4 regions of the Comamonas sp. E6 genome follow, and region 4 is predicted to be linked to each of the others. Evidence: predicted binding sites of a transcription regulator. Region 4 holds the regulator's gene; each other region holds the start of a gene.
The links. Region 4 encodes FNR, which switches genes on or off when oxygen is low (the NO sensors DNR and NnrR bind a similar motif). Its sites were predicted from a motif close to TTGATNNNNATCAA; they were not measured.
Positions count from the first base shown of each region.

Region 1 (5,117 bases), on a different contig from region 4:
GCGCGTGGCCATGGTGGCCAGCTTTCTCAATGTGCTGGGCTTTGGTCTGGGGCCCTTGATCGGTGGCGTGGCGGGGCAGTGGCTGCCTCAGCCCTTGACGACGGCCTATCTGGTGCCGCTGTTGCTGGGCTGCATCGGTGTGGCAGGCGTTGTCACGCTCAAGCTGCCGGAGTCGGTGCAGCGGGATGCGGGCCAGCTGGGACAGGCCTCCGAACGTCTGCACTGGCGGGACTGTCTGCCGCGGCTGACATGGCCTGTGCGCGAGGATTCCCTGGCCTTTGCACTGACCTGTGGCTATCCGTTCGTGGCGTTCGGTGTATTCGGGCTGTATGCCTCCATGGCACCGCTGTTTCTGCAGCAGATGATTCCCTGGAGCGGCCCTATGGTCAGCGGTACGGCCATTGCGGTGATCTTGCTCGTCTCTGCAGGCATTCAGCTGGTGGCTGCCAGCCTGCCGCTGCACCGCTGCGGCTTTGCCGGCATGGCGCTGCTGGTGCTCAGCAACGGCATGCTGTTGCTGAATCTGCAACTGCAATCAACGCTGCTGTTCATCTTGGGCGTGGGCTTGACAGCACTGGGGCATGGCATGTGCATGCTGGCCGGCATGACCATGGTGGGCCGTCTTGCCAGGCCCGAAAACCGGGCAGGCATGTTGTCTACCTATCAGACCATCGGTTTGCTTGGCTCCATGTTGCCCATGATGGCAGTGGGCTGGATTGCCGACCACTGGAGCATCAAGCTGGCCGTGAGCCTGTTTGCCTGCTTTGTCATGCTGTTGGCTACCCTGCTGGGCTTGGCATTTGCGCGTCATCCGCGCATGCAAGGGGTTGCGGATTAGCGCATGGCTTGCATAGAGTTTCTGTAAATCACAGAAGAAAACACTTATTAATCAAATGTCACAAATTCGGACAAATTTGTCCTACAGGGATGCGGGAAAAGTTCGTATCCGAGCCAAAATGGTGGCTCGTTACAGTTGACCGTCATGTTTTTGCAAGCATTAAGGGAGAAATCGATATGACCACTATGTTCAAGCGTTCCGCTCAAGTTCTGGCCATTACCGCCTTGGCCTTTGGCTTGGCTGCCTGCGGCAAGTCCGACGACAACAAGACCGCTGGCCAGAAGCTCGATTCCGCCATTTCCCAGACCGAGAAGGCTGCGGAAAATGCTGGCAGCAAGATTGAAGAAGGTACGGCCAAGGCCGGCGATGCAGCTGCCGATGCATTGGCCAAGGCCGGTGAAGCTACCGGTGCCGCCATGGAAAAGGCTGGCAACAAGATGGAGGAAGGTGCTGCCAAGGCGGGTGCTGCCCTCGATGACGCTGGCATCACCGCTGCCGTCAAGACCGATTTCATCAAGGCCCCGGAAATCAGCGCTCTGCAGATCAATGTGGATACCAAGGGCGGCGTAGTGACCTTGACCGGCAACGTGCCCAGCGAAGCCGTCAAGACCCAGGCCGGCGATATCGCCAAGGCTGCCAAGGGCGTGACCTCGGTCAACAACAATCTGACCGTGAAGGCTGGCTGATACTCCTGGGCCGGCCACCTCGCATGAAGCCAGAGCGCGCAAGCCCTCTGGCTTTTTTGTGGCTGCATGGCACTAAGATCAGGGCATGACCCAAGCCGACCACAAGCTTTCCACCCATCTGATCCATCATCCCTACAAGCCTCCCACGGACTTCGAAGGCCCGCAGCTTGCCGTGCACAAGGCCTCGACCGTGTACTTCGAGAATGTGCAGGCCATGCGCGAGCGCCGCTGGCTGGACAAGAGCAGCTACACCTACGGTCTGCATGGCACGCCAACGACCTACGCCCTGGAAGAACGTCTGGCATCGCTGGAGGGCGGTCTGCAATGCCTGCTGGTACCCAGCGGTCTGGCCGCGATTGCCACGGTGTCGCTGGCGCTGCTCAGGACGGGCGACGAGGTGCTGGTGCCCGATAACGCATACGGTCCCAACAAGACGCTGACCGAGGGCGAGCTGGCCCATTTCGGCATTCGCCATCAGTACTACGACCCCATGTGCGTCGAAGACCTGGCGGCCAAGATTACTCCGGCCACCAAGCTGGTCTGGCTGGAGGCTCCTGGCTCGGTAACCATGGAGTTCCCCGATCTCGTCGAGCAGGTGCGCCTGTGCCGGGCCAGGGGCGTGACCATGGTGCTGGACAACACCTGGGGCGCGGGTCTGGCTTTCCGTCCCTTCGACCTGCTGGGCGATGGCAGCCTGGGCGTCGATGTCACGGTCCATGCCCTGACCAAATACCCCAGCGGCGGCGGTGATGTGCTGATGGGCAGCATCATCACGCGCAACCAGCCCCTGCATATGCGCATCAAGCTCGCGCACATGCGCCTGGGTCTGGGCGTGAGCGGCAACGACGCCGAAGCCGTGTTGCGCAGCCTGCCCAGCATCGGCCTGCGCTATCACGCACAGGATCGCTCGGCACGCCAGCTGGCGCAGTGGCTGGCCACCCAGAGTGCTGTGGCGCAGGTCTTGCACCCCGCGATGCCTGACGCGCCGGGCCATGCTTGCTGGAAGCAGCTGTGCGGACAAGGGCAGGGCCAGGATGGCGTGGCCGCCGGTCTGTTCAGCGTGGTCATCGACGAGCGCTTCGACCAGGCAGCCGTCGATCGCTTCTGTGACAGCCTGAGCCTGTTCAAGCTGGGCTACAGCTGGGGCGGGCCTGTGAGCTTGGTCGTGCCCTATGAGCTGCCCGAGATGCGCAGCCGTGCCACACCCCATATCAAGGCGGGCACCGTGGTGCGCTTTGCCATCGGCCTTGAGGATACGAGCGATCTGCAGGCCGACCTGGCCCAGGCTCTGCTCAAGGCCTTTGGTTGAAGCTATTTAAATAGGAGCTAGCAGCGCTTGTCGAGAAGCGATTTCAATGCTTTTATTGACTGAAGTCAACAAAAGCCGGGCGCTATAAGCTCTTGTTTTCATAGTGAAATGCGGAGGCCGGCATGCGGGCTTTCCGCAATGCAGATTCAAGGTTGAGCGGGTAACTTGTTCCTGTCAGCTGCCGCCACCGAGGCGCGGTACGGGCGACAAGGAGGGTCTCGCATGCAAGCTTCCCCTGTTTCCGAGGTCAAGGCCGAGTCCGGCAATCTGCAGATTCTGCAACTGCGCTGGAGCGAGCCCTGGCAATGGCTGCTGCTGGGCCTGGGCGATGTGCGTCGCGCACCAATGATTGCGTTGTTCTACGGCCTGTGCTTCTGGGGCATGGCACGTCTGATGGCCTGGGTGTTTCGCTCCAGCCCTGAATATCTGATGTCCATGGCCAGCGGCTGTCTGCTGATCGGCCCCTTCCTGGCCATGGGCCTGTACTACGTCAACCAGCAGCTGGAGCAGGGCAAGCCCGTGCTGCTGTCGCAGTCCTTGACCTGCTGGGACAAGCATCTGGCCAGCATGGGCATGCTGGTCATGGTGCTGATGGTGCTGGAGATGCTCTGGGGGCGCGCCGCCATGGTGGTGTTCGCCATCTCGTTTGACACCGGCATGCCCAGTACGGCAACCCTGCTGCAGACCCTGCTGCGGCCCGAGAACTGGGAGTTCCTGCTGGGCTACACCGCAGTTGGCGGGATATTTGCAGCCTTGGTGTTTGCCAGCATGGTGGTTTCACTGCCCGCCATTCTCGATCTGGATACCGATGCCTTGACGGCCTGCATCACCAGCATGCGCGTGGTGGGTGCCAACACGGGTGTGATGTTGCTGTGGGGGTTGATCATCACCATGTTGATCGCGGCCTCGCTGCTCTTCTACAGTGCAGGTCTGATCGTCGTCGGGCCGCTGCTGGGTTGTACCAGCTGGCATGCCTATAAAGCCAGCGTCCGCGCCGAAAGCAAGGGGGACCCTGCTTGAGGCGCAATGAGGGGGATGTCATGGAGTTCTGGAACTGGTTGAAAAAAGTCTTTACGCCCCAGCCAGGCTCTTCGGGCCACAGCACCGATTCGCCGCTGACCTGGACTTCGGCGAGCAGCCGCGAGGACGGCCGCGCCGTCTTCAACGACAGCTATTTTTGCGGCTCGGGCAGCAACGAGAGTGCCTGCAGCTCGGACGGCGGCGACTCTGGCGGTGATGGTGGAGGCAGCGGCGACTGAGGCCGTGCGGCCGTCGCTTATTTCAGCAATGGCCTGAGCTTGGGCCAGACATTGGCCAGCATCTGTGGCTGAGCCTGGGCATTGGGGTGAATGCGGTCGCTCTGAAACCATCGCTCGGCGTCTGCCGCATCGCCGATGCCCGACAGCAGAAACGGCACCAGCGGCAGCTTTTGCGCGTCGGCAATGCTCCTGAACATCTCGGCAAACTGCTCGGTATATGCCGCTCCATAGTTGGGCGGCACCTGCATGCCCACCAGCAGCACCTGGGTCCCGGCCTCCCTGGCGGCCTTGATCATGACTTCCAGATTCTGCTGCGTGCTCTGCAGCGCCAGGCCGCGCAAGGCATCGTTGCCGCCCAGCTCAAGAATCAGGATGCCCGGCTCATGCTGTCTGAGCAGCGACGCCAGGCGCGCTCTGCCGCCGGCCGTGGTCTCGCCGCTGATGCTGGCATTGACCACCTTGCGCGGATTCTTTTCGTCATTCATGCGCTGCTGCAGCAACTGCACCCAGCCCTTGCCGCGCGTCAGGCCGTATTCTGCGCTCAGAGAATCGCCAAGCACCAGCACCGGGCCGGGTTTCGCGCCGGGAGCGGCCTTGGCCGGCTCCTTGCTCCTGGCAGGCGATGAGGCCGCTGCCGCACCGCAAGCCCCTGAAATGGCGAGCGTCAGAGCAACAGCGATACAGTGACGGCGCTGCAGCGCAAAGTGCTGGCTGCGACTCTTGACGTTTTTGCTATCCAATTGATTCATGTCCACAACTCTTGCCATTCCTTTGATTGCCGTTGAGCAACTGTCCAAATCGGTGAGCGATTCCACAGGCGTGCTGGATATTTTGCGGGATATCAATCTGAGTTTCACGGCCGGCGAAACCGTTGCCATTGTGGGTGCCTCCGGCTCGGGTAAAAGCACTTTGCTGTCGATTCTGGCCGGCCTCGATACCCCCAGCCGCGGCACGGTCCGTTTGCTGGGCCAGGATCTGTTTGCACTTAGCGAGGACGACAGGGCGGCGGTGCGGGCACAGAAGAT
Region 1 covers NZ_BBXH01000009.1:181,250-186,366, reverse strand. The annotation lists gene CSE6_RS09125 (MFS transporter) at 1-838, shown strand, start outside; gene CSE6_RS09120 (BON domain-containing protein) at 1,015-1,524, shown strand; gene CSE6_RS09115 (PLP-dependent transferase) at 1,610-2,833, shown strand; gene CSE6_RS09110 (DUF2189 domain-containing protein) at 3,056-3,853, shown strand; gene CSE6_RS09105 (hypothetical protein) at 3,874-4,092, shown strand; gene CSE6_RS09100 (arylesterase) at 4,110-4,841, opposite strand; gene CSE6_RS09095 (ABC transporter ATP-binding protein) at 4,840-5,117, shown strand, end outside.
Region 1: CSE6_RS09110 (DUF2189 domain-containing protein) is a predicted target of FNR. The motif match lies at 2,889-2,902, and genes of this name have one in related genera.

Region 2 (5,117 bases), on a different contig from region 4:
CTGGACAACGTCGTGTACCGCATGGGCTTCGGCTCCACTCGCGCTGAAGCACGTCAGCTGGTGTCGCACAAGGCTATCACTGTGAACGGCCAGTCCGTGAACATTCCTTCTTTCTCCGTGAAGGAAGGCGACGTGGTTGCCCTGCGTGAAAAGTCCAAGAAGCAAGCTCGCGTGGTCGAGGCTCTGCAACTGGCTGCTCAAGTGGGCTTCCCCGCATGGGTTGAAGTGTCTGCTGACAAGGCAGAAGGTACTTTCAAGAAGTCTCCTGACCGCGATGAATTCGCAGCTGACATCAACGAATCCCTGATCGTTGAGTTGTACTCGCGTTAATCTTTAGCAGCGACATTTCTGTAAACCGTCCCCACGGCGCGAGGCATCGCGCCGTGGGTGCTTCACCAGCCTTACCGGTGTAACGAGCCGAGGGTATTGAGAGGAAGTCTGCATGCAAACGAATTTGCTGAAGCCCAAGACAATCAATGTCGAGCAACTTGGTCACAACCGTGCCAAGGTTGTTCTGGAGCCGTTTGAGCGTGGCTACGGTCATACGCTGGGCAATGCCCTGCGCCGTGTTCTGCTCTCCTCCATGGTGGGTTACGCAGCGACGGAAGTGACGATTGCTGGGGTGCTGCATGAGTACTCCTCCATCGACGGTGTCCAGGAAGATGTGACCAACATCCTGCTGAACCTCAAGGGTGTGGTGTTCAAGCTGCACAATCGTGACGAAGTCACCCTGAGCCTGCGCAAGGATGGCGAAGGTGTTGTCACTGCCCGTGACATTCAGACCCCCCACGACGTAGAAATCGTCAACCCTGATCATGTGATCGCCCATCTGTCGCAAGGCGGCAAGCTGGACATGCAGATCAAGGTGGAAAAGGGCCGCGGCTATGTGCCCGGCAACGTGCGCCGCTACGGTGACGAATCGACCAAGTCGATCGGCCGTATCGTGCTCGACGCTTCGTTCTCGCCCGTCAAGCGCGTGAGCTACGCTGTCGAATCCGCACGTGTGGAACAGCGTACCGATCTGGACAAGCTGGTTCTGGAAATCGAAACCAACGGTGCCATCACCGCTGAAGACGCAGTGCGTGCATCCGCCAAGATCCTGGTGGAGCAGCTGGCAGTGTTTGCCCAGCTCGACGGTGGCGATATCGCCAGCGTGTTCGACGCTCCTGCCGGTGGCCGCGGCGCTGCCACGTCGTTCGATCCCATCCTGCTGCGTCCTGTGGACGAGCTCGAGCTCACCGTGCGTTCTGCCAACTGCCTCAAGGCAGAGAACATCTACTACATCGGTGACCTCATCCAGCGTACCGAAAACGAGCTGCTCAAGACTCCCAACCTGGGTCGCAAGTCGCTCAACGAGATCAAGGAAGTTCTGGCTTCCCGCGGTCTGACTCTGGGCATGAAGCTTGAAAACTGGCCACCCGCTGGCCTGGAAAAGCGTTAATTGCTACAATAAAAGACTTTGCTGGAGTTGATCCGGCAAAGTCCAAGTGCCTCGGGCAGTACCTGATACGGCTGCCTGATTTAATTTAGAAAAGATCTCCGGATAAAAACGGGGAGCAAAGGAAAAGCACCATGCGTCACGGCAACGGCCTCCGCAAACTGAACCGCACTTCTGCACACCGCAAGGCAATGCTGCAGAACATGATGAACTCGCTGATCGAGCACGAAGCAATCAAGACCACGGTCCCCAAGGCCAAGGAACTGCGTCGCGTCATCGAGCCCATGATCACTCTGGCCAAGGTTGATACCGTGGCTAACCGCCGTCTGGCTTTCGACCGTCTGCGCGACCGCGACAGCGTGACCAAGCTGTTCAACGTGCTGGGTCCCCGCAACGCTCAGCGTCCCGGTGGCTACACACGTATCCTGAAGATGGGCTTCCGCGTGGGCGACAACGCTCCCATGGCCTATGTGGAGCTGGTCGAGCGCGCTGAAGAAGCCGCTGCAGCAGCTGAATAAGCCAGGGCAGGCTGCAAAGCCTGCTACAATTTGGAAATACCGCGCGATGGAGCAGTCTGGTAGCTCGTTGGGCTCATAACCCAAAGGTCGGAGGTTCAAATCCTTCTCGCGCAACCAAATTGAAAAGGTCACGACAATGTCGTGACCTTTTTTTTGTCCATTTTCCATTGAAGGGCGGCAGCGCTGGTATCAGCCCGTCATCCCTCCCGGCGCTGTGCCCGAGCGCCGGCTCAAATGCTCGCGCACCCGGCTGGCGATCACCTGGGCGATTTCCGGGCTCAGCACCTCGCTGATATGCAGTACCTCGGTGTAGTGCAGATAGAGCAGGCCGCGCAAGGTCCTGAATGCCGTCTCATGTTCGGCACCGCAGATGCCGGCATCGTTGGCCAGCACGCGTTCGACGGCACCGGGGTCGAGCAGCCGGATCTTGCAGATAGCAGCCTGATGCAGTATCGCTAGATCTATTTCTTCAAGGCGGCTTTCCCATTCATCGGGCAGGAATCGGTTCGCTGGCATTTAGAGTGTCTCTCCTGCTGAATCCATGGGCATGTGCCCAATGCTTGAATACTGGCATGTACGAGGTCTTGCCATCGGTTTTGCTTCTGCAAGTCTTGCCGTCGATCAAACTTTGGCAACGTAAAAGTCGGCCTGGAGTCGAAGCCATGCGGCACTGCATCATGATGCCAGTCTGTGACCCGAGCGCCAATGTCCGTCGGGGACTCCTGGCTTTTGCTGAGCTGAGGTATGGTGTCTCGATGCGCTGCAGGTAAAGAAAAGGACTTCTATGTTCGAGAAGATCGTCTCGATGTTCCGTTACTTCAAATCGGTCGTTCCATTTCGGGTCGTGCCTGCACTGATTTCCACCCTGGTTCTGACCGGTCTGCTGCTGACGCCGGTGCCTGCGGGACTGGACAGCAAGGCCTGGCAACTGGTGGCCATCTTTCTGACGACCATCGTGGCGATCATCCTCAAGGTCATGCCCATAGGCGTGATGGCATTGATGGCGATTGTCATCGTGTCGCTGTCTCAGGTGACCTCTAGTTCGTCCAAAGGTGCGATCACGGATGCGCTGAGCAGCTTTGCGAATCCCCTGATCTGGCTGATCGTGGTGGCGGTTCTGATCTCGCGCGGTCTCAAGAAGACGGGGCTCGGCAACCGCATCGGATTGCTGTTCATTGCGCTGATGGGCAAGCGCACCATAGGCATAGGTTACGGACTCGCGATCTGTGAGCTGGTACTGGCCCCGTTCACACCCAGCAACACGGCACGCGGTGGCGGCATCGTGCACCCGATCATGAAGTCCATCGCCAACGCCTTTGAATCGGACCCGGCCAAGGGAACGCAAGGCAAGGTCGGGACCTATCTGGCGCTGGTCAACTACCATTCCAATCCGATCACCTCGGCCATGTTCCTGACCGCGACGGCGCCCAATCCTCTGGTCGTGGACTTGGTGGCCAAGGCCACGGGTCAGTCCCTGCACCTGAGCTGGACAAGTTGGGCTCTGTACATGCTGCTGCCAGGGCTGCTGTGTCTGCTGTTGATGCCGCTGGCGATCTATCTGCTGTCGCCACCCGAACTCAAGGCCACGCCCAATGCCGTGGAGTATGCGCGTGCCGAAATGGCCCGCATGGGCCCGCTGTCGGGCAAGGAGCGCGTGATGCTCGGCACCTTCGGCGTGATGCTGCTGCTATGGGCGAATGTGCCGCAAATGCTGTTCGGCCCGGCGTTCACGCTGGACCCGACCGTGGTGGCTTTTCTCGGTTTGTTCGCCCTGATCATCACGGGGACCATCGATTGGGATGATGTGCTGTCCGAGAAAAGCGCCTGGGACACCCTGATCTGGTTCGGTTCCCTGGTCATGCTGGCCGAGCAGCTCAACAAGCTCGGTGTGGTCGCCTGGTTTGCCGAGGGCTTGAAGAGCGCCATCGTCGCCAGCGGCCTGGACTGGCTGCCCGTGGCCGCCATTCTGGTGGGCGTTTTCGTCTTCTCGCACTATCTGTTCGCCAGCACCACGGCCCATATCAGCGCCATGATGCTGGCCTTTCTGACCGTGGGGGCGCAGCTGATCCCAGCTGACTACGTCGTCCCCTTCATGCTGATGATGACGGCCGGCTCGGCCATCATGATGACGCTGACGCACTACGCGACCGGCACCTCGCCCATCATCTTCGGCAGCGGCTATGTGACCCTGGGTGTCTGGTGGCGCGTGGGGGCTGCGATGTGCGTGCTGGAGCTGCTAATCTTCGCTGTCGTCGGCAGCGTCTGGTGGAAGCTGCTGGGGCTGTGGTGAGCTGCGCTGTCAGCTGCTCGTGCGCAGGGGCTCGCCCAGCGACAGCATGAGCCGGTTGGCCCAGTTGAAGAAGGCCGTGCCGTGAAGCGCATCGGAGATGGCTGCATCGTCGAGACCGGCGGCGCGCAGCGCATCGATATGACTGGACTCCAGTGCGGGCGGCGTCTGCGTCAAGGCCACGGCGGCGGCAACGATGGCATTCCAGCGCGAGCCCAGGTCGGTGCCCGGACCTTCATCGAGCAGGCGCTGCACATCGGCGGCGCGGTGCGAGAAATGCGTGGCAAAGCGCGCATGTACCGAAGCGCAGTAGATGCAGCCGTTGGTGCGTGAGGTTGCAGCTGCTGCCAGTTCGCGCTCGGCGCGCGGCAGGCCGGCGTCGGGGTTGTAGAAGATGTCCTTGTCGGTACGAGTGCGTGCTCCCAGCGTGTCGGGGTCGCGCGCCAGCAGCCGGAAATAGGGTGAACGCGCGCGCGCTGCGTCCACCAGGCCCGCATGGTGGCGCTCGCTCAGCTCGCTCTCCTGCAGCGGAGCTATCCATGGCTGCCAGTCGAGCTGTTCCTGGGTGAAGACCTGAGGGGAGGTGTTGTGCGTGGTGGTCATGGCTGGGCTTGCAGGGCGAGGGTGGACGATGCCGTGGTGACTGCTGCTCGTGCGCCAAGCACGCGCAGCCCCGCCACGAGGCGGATCTGGAAGGACAGAAAAGAGGCGAGCTGGGACAGGATGACGATATCGGTCTCGCTCCAGCCGGCCTGCTGCAGCGCCAGCAAGGCCTGGGCACTCGCATCGCGTGGGTGGTAGGCCAGCAGATGGGCATGCGCCAGCGCGGCGCTCATGCGCGGGCCCAGCAAAGCCGCATGGGCCGGGTCCACGG
Region 2 covers NZ_BBXH01000012.1:66,788-71,904, reverse strand. The annotation lists gene rpsD (30S ribosomal protein S4) at 1-330, shown strand, start outside; gene rpoA (DNA-directed RNA polymerase subunit alpha) at 443-1,441, shown strand; gene rplQ (50S ribosomal protein L17) at 1,573-1,956, shown strand; tRNA gene CSE6_RS11315 (tRNA-Met) at 1,997-2,073, shown strand; gene CSE6_RS11310 (hypothetical protein) at 2,146-2,472, opposite strand; gene CSE6_RS11305 (DASS family sodium-coupled anion symporter) at 2,741-4,246, shown strand; gene CSE6_RS11300 (alkylhydroperoxidase domain protein) at 4,256-4,846, opposite strand; gene CSE6_RS11295 (CMD domain protein) at 4,843-5,117, opposite strand, start outside.
Region 2: CSE6_RS11305 (DASS family sodium-coupled anion symporter) is a predicted target of FNR. The motif match lies at 2,568-2,581, and genes of this name have one in related genera.

Region 3 (5,117 bases), on a different contig from region 4:
TTTTGTGCAAAGCCTGCCTGCGGCCGTGAAGGTCGGCAATCTGGTGCTGGCCATGGGCAAGTCCGTGGTGTTTGGCGTGCTGATTGCCTTGATCGGCTGCCATTGGGGCCTGAAGGTAGAGCCCAATACCCAGAGCCTGGGTCGCGGCACCACGGCGGCGGTGGTGTCATCCATCACCATGGTCATCATCGTGGATGCCATCTTTGCCATCCTCTTCAGAAACGTGGGCTTTTAGGATGAACTACCCCCTGTGCGGCTTCGCCGCTTCCCCCCAAGGGGACGACACCTTCGCTGCGGGGCGGCCCTTGCTCGGCGTTTCTGGCTTGGGTCGCGCCAGCCTCGTGCAGCGGGGGGCACGCCAATGACAGAGGTGATGCTCAACCGCCGTATCGAGGGTGCCGTGGGCGATTACGCGCCGCCGCAGGATGTGAAGCCCCTGGTGCAGGCAGTGGACCTGTGGACCGAGTTCGGCGAGGGCGAGTCGCGCTTTGCCGTGCACCAGGACTTGAACTTCGATGTCTACCCGGGCGAGATTCTGGCCCTGGTGGGCGGCTCCGGCACGGGCAAGACGGTGCTGCTGCGCCAGATACTGGGGCTGCTCTCGCCATCGCGCGGCACGGTGACCGTGGATGGCCGGCCCTCGCGCGAAGTCATCAGCGGCGAGCTGGCGGCGAGTCAGGTGGGCATGCTGTTCCAGCAGGGTGCGCTGTATTCGGCCTTCAACGTGCTCGACAACATCGCATTTGCGCTGCGTGAGCAGGGCACCTTGCCCGATGCCGTGGTGCGCGATGCGGCCATGGTCAAGCTGCAGATGGTGGGCCTCAAGCCCGAGCATGCCTCGCGCATGCCTGCGGACCTGTCGGGCGGCATGATCAAGCGTGTGGCGCTGGCGCGCGCGCTGATGATGGATCCGCCGCTGCTGCTGCTCGACGAACCCACAGCGGGGCTGGACCCCAAGGGCTCGGACGAGTTCTGCGAGCTGCTGCGCGATATTCATGCAGAGCTGGGCCTGACCGTGATCATGGTCACCCACGATCTGGATACGCTGTTCGCGCTGTCCACACGAGTGGCCGTGCTGGCCGAGAAAAAAGTGCTGTTCACCGGAGCTCCGCGCGACGTGGCCCGGATCAAGCACCCGTTTATTGAACATTTCTTCCAGGGAGAGCGTGGCCGCCGTGCCATGGCCCCGGTGCAAGGCGGCGTGGCCGCAGAGGAAAGCTGATGGAAAACAAGTCCCATGCCATGGCTGCCGGCATCTTCGTGCTGGTGGTGGCGACCCTGCTGGCAGGGCTGGCCGTCTGGCTGACGCGCGACAACCGCGAATACCAGCTCTATGAAATGTCCACCAAGGACGGAGTCAGCGGCCTGCAGCCCCAGGCCACGGTGCGCTACAAGGGCGTGCCCGTGGGCAAGGTGGTGCGCATCGGTTTTGATCCGCAGATTTCCGGCAATGTGCTGATTCGCATTGCCGTGGGCGAGGACACGCCGGTCACGCCGGCCACCTACGCCCAGCTCGGCTATCAGGGAGTGACGGGGCTGGCCCATATCCAGCTCGACGATGACAGCAAGTCTTCGCAACCGCTCAAGCCCGGGCCCAGCGGCCTGCCGCGCCTGCCCATGAAATCATCGCCGCTGAACATGCTGGCCGACCAGGGGCCGGTGCTGCTGGAGCGGGTTGACGAAATTTCACGCCGCCTCAATTCCATGCTGGGTGAGGACAACCAGAAGCGGGTGAGCGTGGCGCTCGACAATATCGCTGCCGCATCCGGCGGGATCAAGGATCTGGCCGAGACCATGAACAAGACGGCCAAGGACTTTCCACAGATCACGGCAGATGCGCACCAGACCCTGCAGTCCCTTACCAAGGCCGGCAATGCCGCCACGGGCGTGGCGACCGATCTGCAACAGACCGTGCGCAAGGTCAATGCCCCCGACGGCCCGCTGCAGCAGATTGCCGAGGGCACGCAGGCCCTGTCGCAGGCGGCCGAGTCGCTGGGGCGCAGCACCTTGCCGCGCATGAACGGCGCGGCTGACGATGTCTCGCGCGCCGCGCGCACCATGGGCGCGGCCGCGGGCCGCTTCAATGACAACCCGCAATCCGTCATCTACGGCCAGGGAATGGGCTTGCCAGGTCCCGGCGAGCCAGGGTTCGTGGCGCCGGCCAAGTGAAGCCGCAACAAGGACACGACTTGCGCAAATTCGGATCAGGCAGGCTGTTTTTCGATGGAAATGCCTGCTGCCCAGCCTGGCTGGCCTAAGTCCCAAAGGAATCAATATGGCAGACACAAAGACTTCATTCACCGGCCGCGGAGCATGGCGATTGCTGGGCGCTTCTTCCCTGGTACTGGCGCTCGCCGCCTGCTCGGGCCTGCCCACGGCGCCCACGCAGCCGGTGCGCTATGACCTGGGCGTGGCCGACCTGGCCGCGCCGGCCGCCAACGCAGCCGCCCCTTTGGTGGCGCCGGTGCCTCTGGTGCTGGCCGAAGTCCAGGCTCCGGGCCTGCCCGAGGGCCTGACGGCCATGTTCTACCGTCTGAACTACAGCGACAGCCAGCAACTGCGTGCCTACCAGAACGCGCGCTGGAGCCTGCCTCCCGCCCAGATGGTGGAGCAGCGCCTGCGCATGCGTCTGGGGCTGGAGCGCCCCGTGCTTTCGGGCAAGGACAATGTCCGCCCCCTGTTGGCCGACAAGCGCTCGATTGCGCAGCTGCGCGTGACGGTGGACGAGTTCAACCAGGTCTTCGACAACGCCAGCAACAGCCGTGCGCTGCTGCGCCTGAGCGCCAGCCTGATCGGTGTCGGCGAGAGTGCAGGCAACCAGTTGCTGGGCCAGAAGGTGTTCACGGTCGAGGTTCCGGCTGCCTCGGCCGACGCAGCCGGCGGTGCCCAGGCCATGGCACGCGCGGTGGATGAGGCGGCTGTCCAGCTCAGCCGCTGGTTGCAGGGTTACGGGCGCTAGGGCCTGACCAGTCCCAGGCATTTCCGCTCCCAAAGCCCTGCCATGCAGGGCTTTGTTGATTCCGGGCAAGTCCTGGTTACTTGCGGGCAGCTGCTTTGCTGATGTGGGTCAATGGCCGGGCCGGGCCTTGTTCTTAAGCTGCCAGTTCCTCAACCTCGCACAAGGAACTGCCATGGCCAGCCTCGAATGGAATGCCGCTCTCATCCTGGATTTTCCCGTCATGGACGCGGTGCATGAAGAGTTCGTCACCCTGCTGGCCCAGGTGGAAGCTGCGGGCGACGAGCAGCTGTGCGCGCTCTGGGACGAGCTGATTGCCCATACCCAGCAGCACTTCGATCAGGAAGACCGCTGGATGCAGACCACGGGCTTTGCCACGGGCAACTGCCACAGCCAGCAGCACAAGGTGGTGCTGGCCGTGCTGCGCGAGGGGGCGGTCAAGGGCGGGCAGGGCGATCTGGCCACGATCCGCCATATGGCGGCCGAGCTGGGTCCGTGGTTCAGCCACCATGCGCAGAACATGGATGCCGCCCTGGCCCTGCATATGCGCCGCGCGGGCTTTGACCTGGTGACCGGCGCGGTGCTGGTGCCCGAGGCTTTGCCTGCAGAGCCGATCACCGGCTGTGGTGGTGCCTGTGGTGAAACTGAAAAAATGGAAGTGGTAACTGCCTGAAACTGGCACGCGCTAAGGAGAGAGACAGCGAGCAAGCTCCGCCGCGCAGCAAAGCTGCCGTCCCCCTTGGGGGAAGCGGCGCAGCCGCTCAGGGGGAGTATTTTTTGGGTTAAGGGTATATCGCCGGGGAGGCCAGGATGGGGAAGATCTTGATCAGTCCGCCGGCCATCACCTCGATGGCCAGCGCGGCCAGAATCAGTCCCATGAGCCGGGTCATCACATTGATGCCGGTCTTGCCCAGTACGCGGGCAATCGGGTGGGCCAATGAAAAGCACACCATGATGGCTGCGGCCACCACCACGCCGTAACCGACCAGCGCCACATGCTGCCAGATGGTGCGCGCCTGATCGGCATAGATCACCACGGTGGACATGGCGGCAGGCCCGGTCAGCAGCGGAATGGTCAGCGGCACGACGGCAATGCTGTTGCCCTCGGCGGCCTTTTCGACGCCGGCTGCCAGCGTGGCATTGTTGGGGCGGTCTTCGGCGGGACGGGCGTTGAGCATGTTCATCGCGCTGATCAGCAGCAGCAGACCGCCGCCGACCTGAAAGCTTTGCAGCGAGATATTGAAGAACTGCAGAATCTGCAGCCCCAGCAGGGCGCAGACCGCAATCACGCAGAAGGCGGCAAAGGCGGCGGTGCGAATCGTCTGCCAGCGCTGCTCGGCGTCGAAGCCGGCCGTGTAGTGGATGAAGAACGGGACGATGGCCAGCGGGTTGATGATGGCGACCAGGGTGATCAACGGCTTGATATCCATTACAGCTCGCCTCCTGGCATGGGGGGCTTCTTGCGACTGTCGGCCTTTTGTGGGGCTGAGATAGCTTGCATCAACACTCCTGTGAAAAAATGGCCGAATCATCGACGCGGCATCAGCCATTACAGCATTGCTGGCGGCCGCGTCGCGGATTTCCCTTTTGAACCATGTTAAGGAGCTTCGCAATGGGCAGCTTTGTTGAACTGACAGCCGTGGATGGCGCAAAAACCCCGGCTTATGTGGCCATGCCCGAGGGCCAGGCACGCGGTGCCATTGTGGTGCTGCAGGAGATCTTCGGCGTGAACTCGCATATCCGCTCCGTGGCAGACCGCTACGCAGCCCAGGGCTATGTGGCCGTGGCGCCCGCCATGTTTGCCCGCGTCAAGCCCGATGTGGAGCTGGGTTACAGCGAAGAAGACATGAAGGCCGGCTTTGCGCTCAAGACCGCGGTAGAAGCCCTACCCGAGCCGGGCGCGCTGCGCGATGTGGAAGCTGCCGTGGCCCATGCGGCGACTCTGGTGCCTGGCGGCAAGATCGGCGTGGTGGGCTTTTGCTGGGGCGGCCTCATGACCTGGCGCTCGGCCTGCAATCTGGCCAGCGTCTCGGCTGCAGTCTGCTATTACGGTGGCGGCATGACGGGCGAGCTGGAAGCCAGCCGTCAGGCGCTGTGCCCGGTGCTGGCCCACTTCGGCAGCAAGGATCATTACATCTCACTGGAGTCCGTCGAAGCCTTC
Region 3 covers NZ_BBXH01000032.1:10,858-15,974, reverse strand. The annotation lists gene CSE6_RS23085 (ABC transporter permease) at 1-235, shown strand, start outside; gene CSE6_RS23080 (ABC transporter ATP-binding protein) at 362-1,222, shown strand; gene CSE6_RS23075 (MlaD family protein) at 1,222-2,169, shown strand; gene CSE6_RS23070 (ABC-type transport auxiliary lipoprotein family protein) at 2,276-2,959, shown strand; gene CSE6_RS23065 (hemerythrin domain-containing protein) at 3,132-3,629, shown strand; gene CSE6_RS23060 (MarC family protein) at 3,739-4,386, opposite strand; gene CSE6_RS23055 (dienelactone hydrolase family protein) at 4,569-5,117, shown strand, end outside.
Region 3: CSE6_RS23065 (hemerythrin domain-containing protein) is a predicted target of FNR. The motif match lies at 3,058-3,071, and genes of this name have one in related genera.

Region 4 (5,117 bases):
CTGCTCGTCATTGACAATCTTGAAGCTGCTGACGGGAAACGGATGGCGCAACCAGCCAGTCTCCAGATGGACATACATGCCGATACGCAGTTGTCCGATATCAATAGCAACGAAACGATTCACTTTGGGCGCTACACACAAGATGAGACATTATTCCGCAGTTCCATGACTGCTCAAGCATGACTAGGGTCTGTTGGGATGCAAACAGCGTCAACAACCCCCTCTTGTGTGACTTATCGGCACCAAAGACTGGGTTTGTAGACCAGGTCCATCCACAAAGCCCAACTCGCAACGCCAATCAGCATCAGACCTGCAACTCTGGTGCCCCACCTGGCCCGCAATGCATTGACATGCGACTGCCCCAGTTGCCACAGCCAGGGCCCCGCCAGCAACCACAGTGCACCACCAACGGCAAAGGCTGCCATGGACAAAGCACCTTGCCAGGCGCCGCCACTCAAGGCCGCCACCAACACCGCCGAATACAGCAAACCACAAGGCATCAGTGCCCAGGCAAAGCCCGCTGCCAGACTGCCGCCCGGCGCGGTGACCCAGGGCTGAACCCTGGCCCAGACGGAACGCCCCGCCCGCTCCAGCCAGGCTGGCTGCCTCGCCTGCACCACCATGGCCAGCCCCCAGGCCATGACCGCCACATGCATCAGCGTCCAAAGTCTCTGCAATGCCGTTGTCTGACTGGTCAGCCAGGCCAGACTTTCCATGGCCACGGCCGCGATCCCGCCCAGCAGGGCATAGGCAGCGATGCGCCCCAGATGAAACAGGCTGGTACGCAGCCATTGGCGTTTTTGCAGGCCGAGCACGACAACTGGCTGCCCGCCGCCGACAGGCTTCGCTGCTGTGACCACACTGCAGGGGGCAGCGCACATCACAAGACAATGGGGCCCACCCACGAGCCCCATGATCAAAGCAGTCCAGACCAGCGAAAACAACATGCGCTAGATGATGCGCGAAAAGCGGGCGCGGTTCCGGTCGGCCTGCAAATATCGGTCAAACAACATGGCTACTCCGCGCACAAAAAACCAGCCCAGACCAGTGACCTTGAAGCCCTCGACGGACAGCTCGACCAAGCCGTTGCGCTGCATCTCTGCCAGCGCATCCAGCTCCGCAGCGAAGTACTCGCGGAAATTGATAAGCCAGGCCTGCTCCATGGGCTCATACAGGACGGAACCCTGGCACATGATGGACATGATGACGGCTCTGCGCACCAGATCGTCACGCGAAAGCGCCAGTCCGCGCTGCACGGGCAACATGCCTCCATCGACGGCATCGTAATACTCTTCAAGAGTCTTGACGTTCTGGCTGTAGGTCGCACCCACCTTACCGATAGCCGATACGCCCAGTGCAATCAGGTCGCAATCAGGCTGGGTGCTGTAGCCCTGAAAATTGCGATGCAGGCGCCCCTGGCGCTTGGCAATGGCCAGAGAGTCGTCAGGCAGCGCAAAGTGGTCCATGCCTACATAGACATAGCCGCCATCCATGAATGCATCAATTGCGCCGGAGAGCATGTTCAGCTTGTCCTGTCCCATAGGCAGGTCTGCCGATTCGATACGCCTTTGCGGCTTGAAACGCTCGGGCAGATGCGCATAGGCATACAGTGCAATGCGATCGGGGCGCAGCTCATTGACCTGTGCCAGCGTGCGCGCAAAAGACTCGGGCGTCTGCCTGGGCAGCCCGTAGATCAGGTCCACATTGATGGAGACAAAGCCCAGGCGGCGCGCCTCGGCCACCAACGAAAAGACTTGCTCGGCGGGCTGCTCGCGGTGCACCGCTTTCTGCACCGCGGGATCAAAGTCCTGCACGCCAAAGCTCAGGCGATTGAACCCCATGTCCCTGAGAGCTCTCAGCCGCTCGTTGCTGACGGTGCGCGGATCGACCTCGATGGAGTACTCGCCCGCGGGATCCAGCTTGAAATGTTCACGCATCAAAACCATCAGCTGCTGCAACTCGGCATCGCTGAAGAAGGTCGGTGTGCCTCCGCCCAGATGCAGCTGGCTTACGAGCTGACCTTTGCCGCAATGCTCGGTATGCATGGCCAGCTCGCGGCTCAGGTAGTCCAGATACTCGGCAGCCTTCTCGTGATGCTTGGTCACGATCTTGTTGCAGGCGCAGTAATAGCAAAGCGACTCACAGAACGGCACATGCACATAAACGGACAGGGGCAAAGCGCGCGAGCCAGAATGCGTCTTGCGCTGCTTGAGTGCCAGTATGTAGTCGTCTGCACCAAAAGCCTCAACAAAACGGTCGGCTGTTGGGAACGATGTGTAGCGTGGGCCGGGGATATCAAAGCGGCTCAGCAACTCAGGCGTGACTGCGGTCATAACTGGGAGTTAGGGTGCGCCCACACTCTGTATAGAGCAGATTTCAATGGAAATCAGATCCTGAAAATCATGCCCAAAATAGGCAAAAGCGCATGTTTTTGAACGAATACAGGCAATGTGCCCCAAGGCAATCACCCTGTCCTTGATGAAAATCAAGAGACCTCAAGGCAAGTGCTGCGACAATTTGATCCATCTCATCTTCAACCACGAGGTCAATGACCAGCGCGACTCTCCACTCTGTGTCTGTCTGCGCCGTTGCAAAAAGCCCATGAATCTTCAGACCATCAAAGCATCCTGCTCCAACTGCAATCTGCGTGAACTGTGCATGCCCATGGGCCTGGACGATGAACAAATGGAGCGCATTGACGAGATTGTGGCCACGCGCCGCAAGGTCAAGCGCGGCGGGCTGCTGTTTCGCAATGGCGAAGAGTTCACCTCTCTGTATGCCATTCGAACCGGCTTCTTCAAGACCAGCGTGGCCACCGAAGACGGACGTGATCAGGTCACAGGCTTTCAGATGGCTGGCGAAATCATTGGTCTGGACGGCATCGTCAACGACCACCACACTTGTGATGCCGTGGCCCTGGAAGACGCCGAGGTCTGCGTCATGCCGTTTGACAAACTGGAGCAGCTCTCGCGCGAGGTCACTGCCCTGCAGAACCATGTGCACAAGGTCATGAGCCGCGAAATCGTGCGCGAGCATGGCGTGATGCTGCTGCTGGGCAGCATGCGTGCCGAAGAGCGCCTGGCGGCCTTTGTGTTGAACCTGGTCCAGCGCCTGTCGGCACGCGGCTTTTCCAAGTCGGAGCTGGTGCTGCGCATGACGCGCGAAGAAATCGGCAGTTACCTGGGCCTCAAGCTCGAGACCGTGAGCCGCACTTTCTCCAAATTTGCAGAGGAAGGTATTGTGGAAGTCAAGCAGCGCCACCTGCGCATCCTGGATACCGAGGCGCTCAAACGCATCGTCAACAGCCAGCAATGCCAGAACTGAACCGAGTCGACAGACACTCTCAAGACAAAGCCCGCGGACAGCGGGCTTTTTTGTCTGTGCGAATTAATCGGGCAGAGGCTCGGAAACGATGCCGCCATTGAGATCGCTGACGGAGCGACCCAGCATCACCGTCATCGCACCTCCGATCAGGGTCACGACCCAGAAGGCAAAAAAAGCGACCGTATAGATGGCTTGGCGCGACCAGTCCAGGGGGGAGCCCAGCCAGTGCACATCCAGCGGGTCCACAAAGGCGAAAACCACCATCTCCATGATTGCCGCCGCCAGAAAGGCCGGCCAGACAATCCACATCCAGCGTCGAGCATCCATCCTGATTCTCCTTGGGCTGTGGGCTTGGTCATATTTTGCACAACAGTGGTGACCGTTCATGCAGGACTGCGGGCATGCACCGTGGCGGGAAACCCTGAATTACTCTCTTTTCAGTAGCGCCTTGCGCAATCCGAATATCAAAAAACCATTTACTTCTACATTAACGTTAGACGGTGCATGCGCAACACGCTCTGATTTTGATATCGGCAACAAAAAAGGCCGCAAAAGCGACCTTGGCGGAGCAAGCGCCGGAGCGCTCAGCGATCCAGCGGATGATCCTTGGCTGGCGTGGCCGCATGATTGCGGCCGGTGACTGCTGGGGCCAGGCTTTTTTCACTTTCGCTCAGGCGCTGGTTGATTTCCATGCCATGGCGGTAGTAGTCAGGGTCAATCACGGGATCGGGCCTGCTCAGTGCGATGTATGCGGTGACAAAGCCGGCAATCACCACGATCACCGGGCCGGCGATGATGAGCCAGACATGGGCAAACTTCCACCAGGGCTTGCCGTCCTCGGGGTGGATGATCTTGGCCGTTTGCGAGACCTTGGCTTGTGCTGCCGACATGATGAAACCTCTTTCCAAAATTCTGACCACCCGAGCACACATGGCAGGGTGGCATAAATTGTTGCCGATTGGCGGTGCCCTTATCCGGCCTCCGTGATGGCTCACGAAGACCGGCAAGACCTGGCATTAACGCGGCACCAGGAACACCGTCTTCTCGGAAATACGCCCTGCTCCGGCAGTCACTGCATCCACATTGAAGTGTACGGGGTGCGAGCCGGGAGTTGCCGAGCCATACGGAATCTGCAGCCGCACCGCAATGCCGCGTGTCTCTGCCGGGCCAACGCTCACTTCCTGCTCGGATGCGACTTCCAGATTCTCCAGGCCCACGGCGCTGATACGGTAGCGCTGCTCGGACTCGGTGGCGTTCATGATCTGCAGACGGTAGACGTTCTCCAGCTTGCCGCCCGCCACGATGCGCGAAAGCGCAGCACGGTCGCGAATCACGTCGACCTTGAGCGGCTCGCGCAGCACCAGACTGGCGATCATGGCGGCGCTGAGGGCCACCAGCACGGCCGAGTAGATCAGCACACGCGGGCGGAAAATGCGGCGAATCACCTGCACCTGCTTCCAGGCCTTGGCTACGGCATTCTGAGTGGTCAATCGGATCAGGCCACGCGGATACTCCATCTTGTCCATCACGGAGTTGCAGGCATCGATGCACAGACCGCAGCCAATGCACTCGTACTGCAGTCCTTTGCGGATATCGATACCCACGGGGCAGACCTGAACGCAAAGCTTGCAATCTATGCAGTCCCCCAGGCCCTGTGCCTTGTAGTCAACGTCTTTCTTGCGCGGGCCGCGAGCTTCACCACGTTCGGCGTCATAACTGACGATCATGGTGTCCTTGTCGAACATGGCACTCTGAAAGCGTGCATAGGGACACATGTACTTGCAGACCTGCTC
Region 4 covers NZ_BBXH01000015.1:133,087-138,203, forward strand. The annotation lists gene CSE6_RS14450 (HD-GYP domain-containing protein) at 1-123, opposite strand, end outside; gene CSE6_RS14455 (sulfite exporter TauE/SafE family protein) at 234-947, opposite strand; gene hemN (oxygen-independent coproporphyrinogen III oxidase) at 951-2,333, opposite strand; gene fnr (fumarate/nitrate reduction transcriptional regulator Fnr) at 2,602-3,324, shown strand; gene CSE6_RS14470 (hypothetical protein) at 3,388-3,651, opposite strand; gene CSE6_RS14475 (FixH family protein) at 3,909-4,214, opposite strand; gene ccoG (cytochrome c oxidase accessory protein CcoG) at 4,341-5,117, opposite strand, start outside.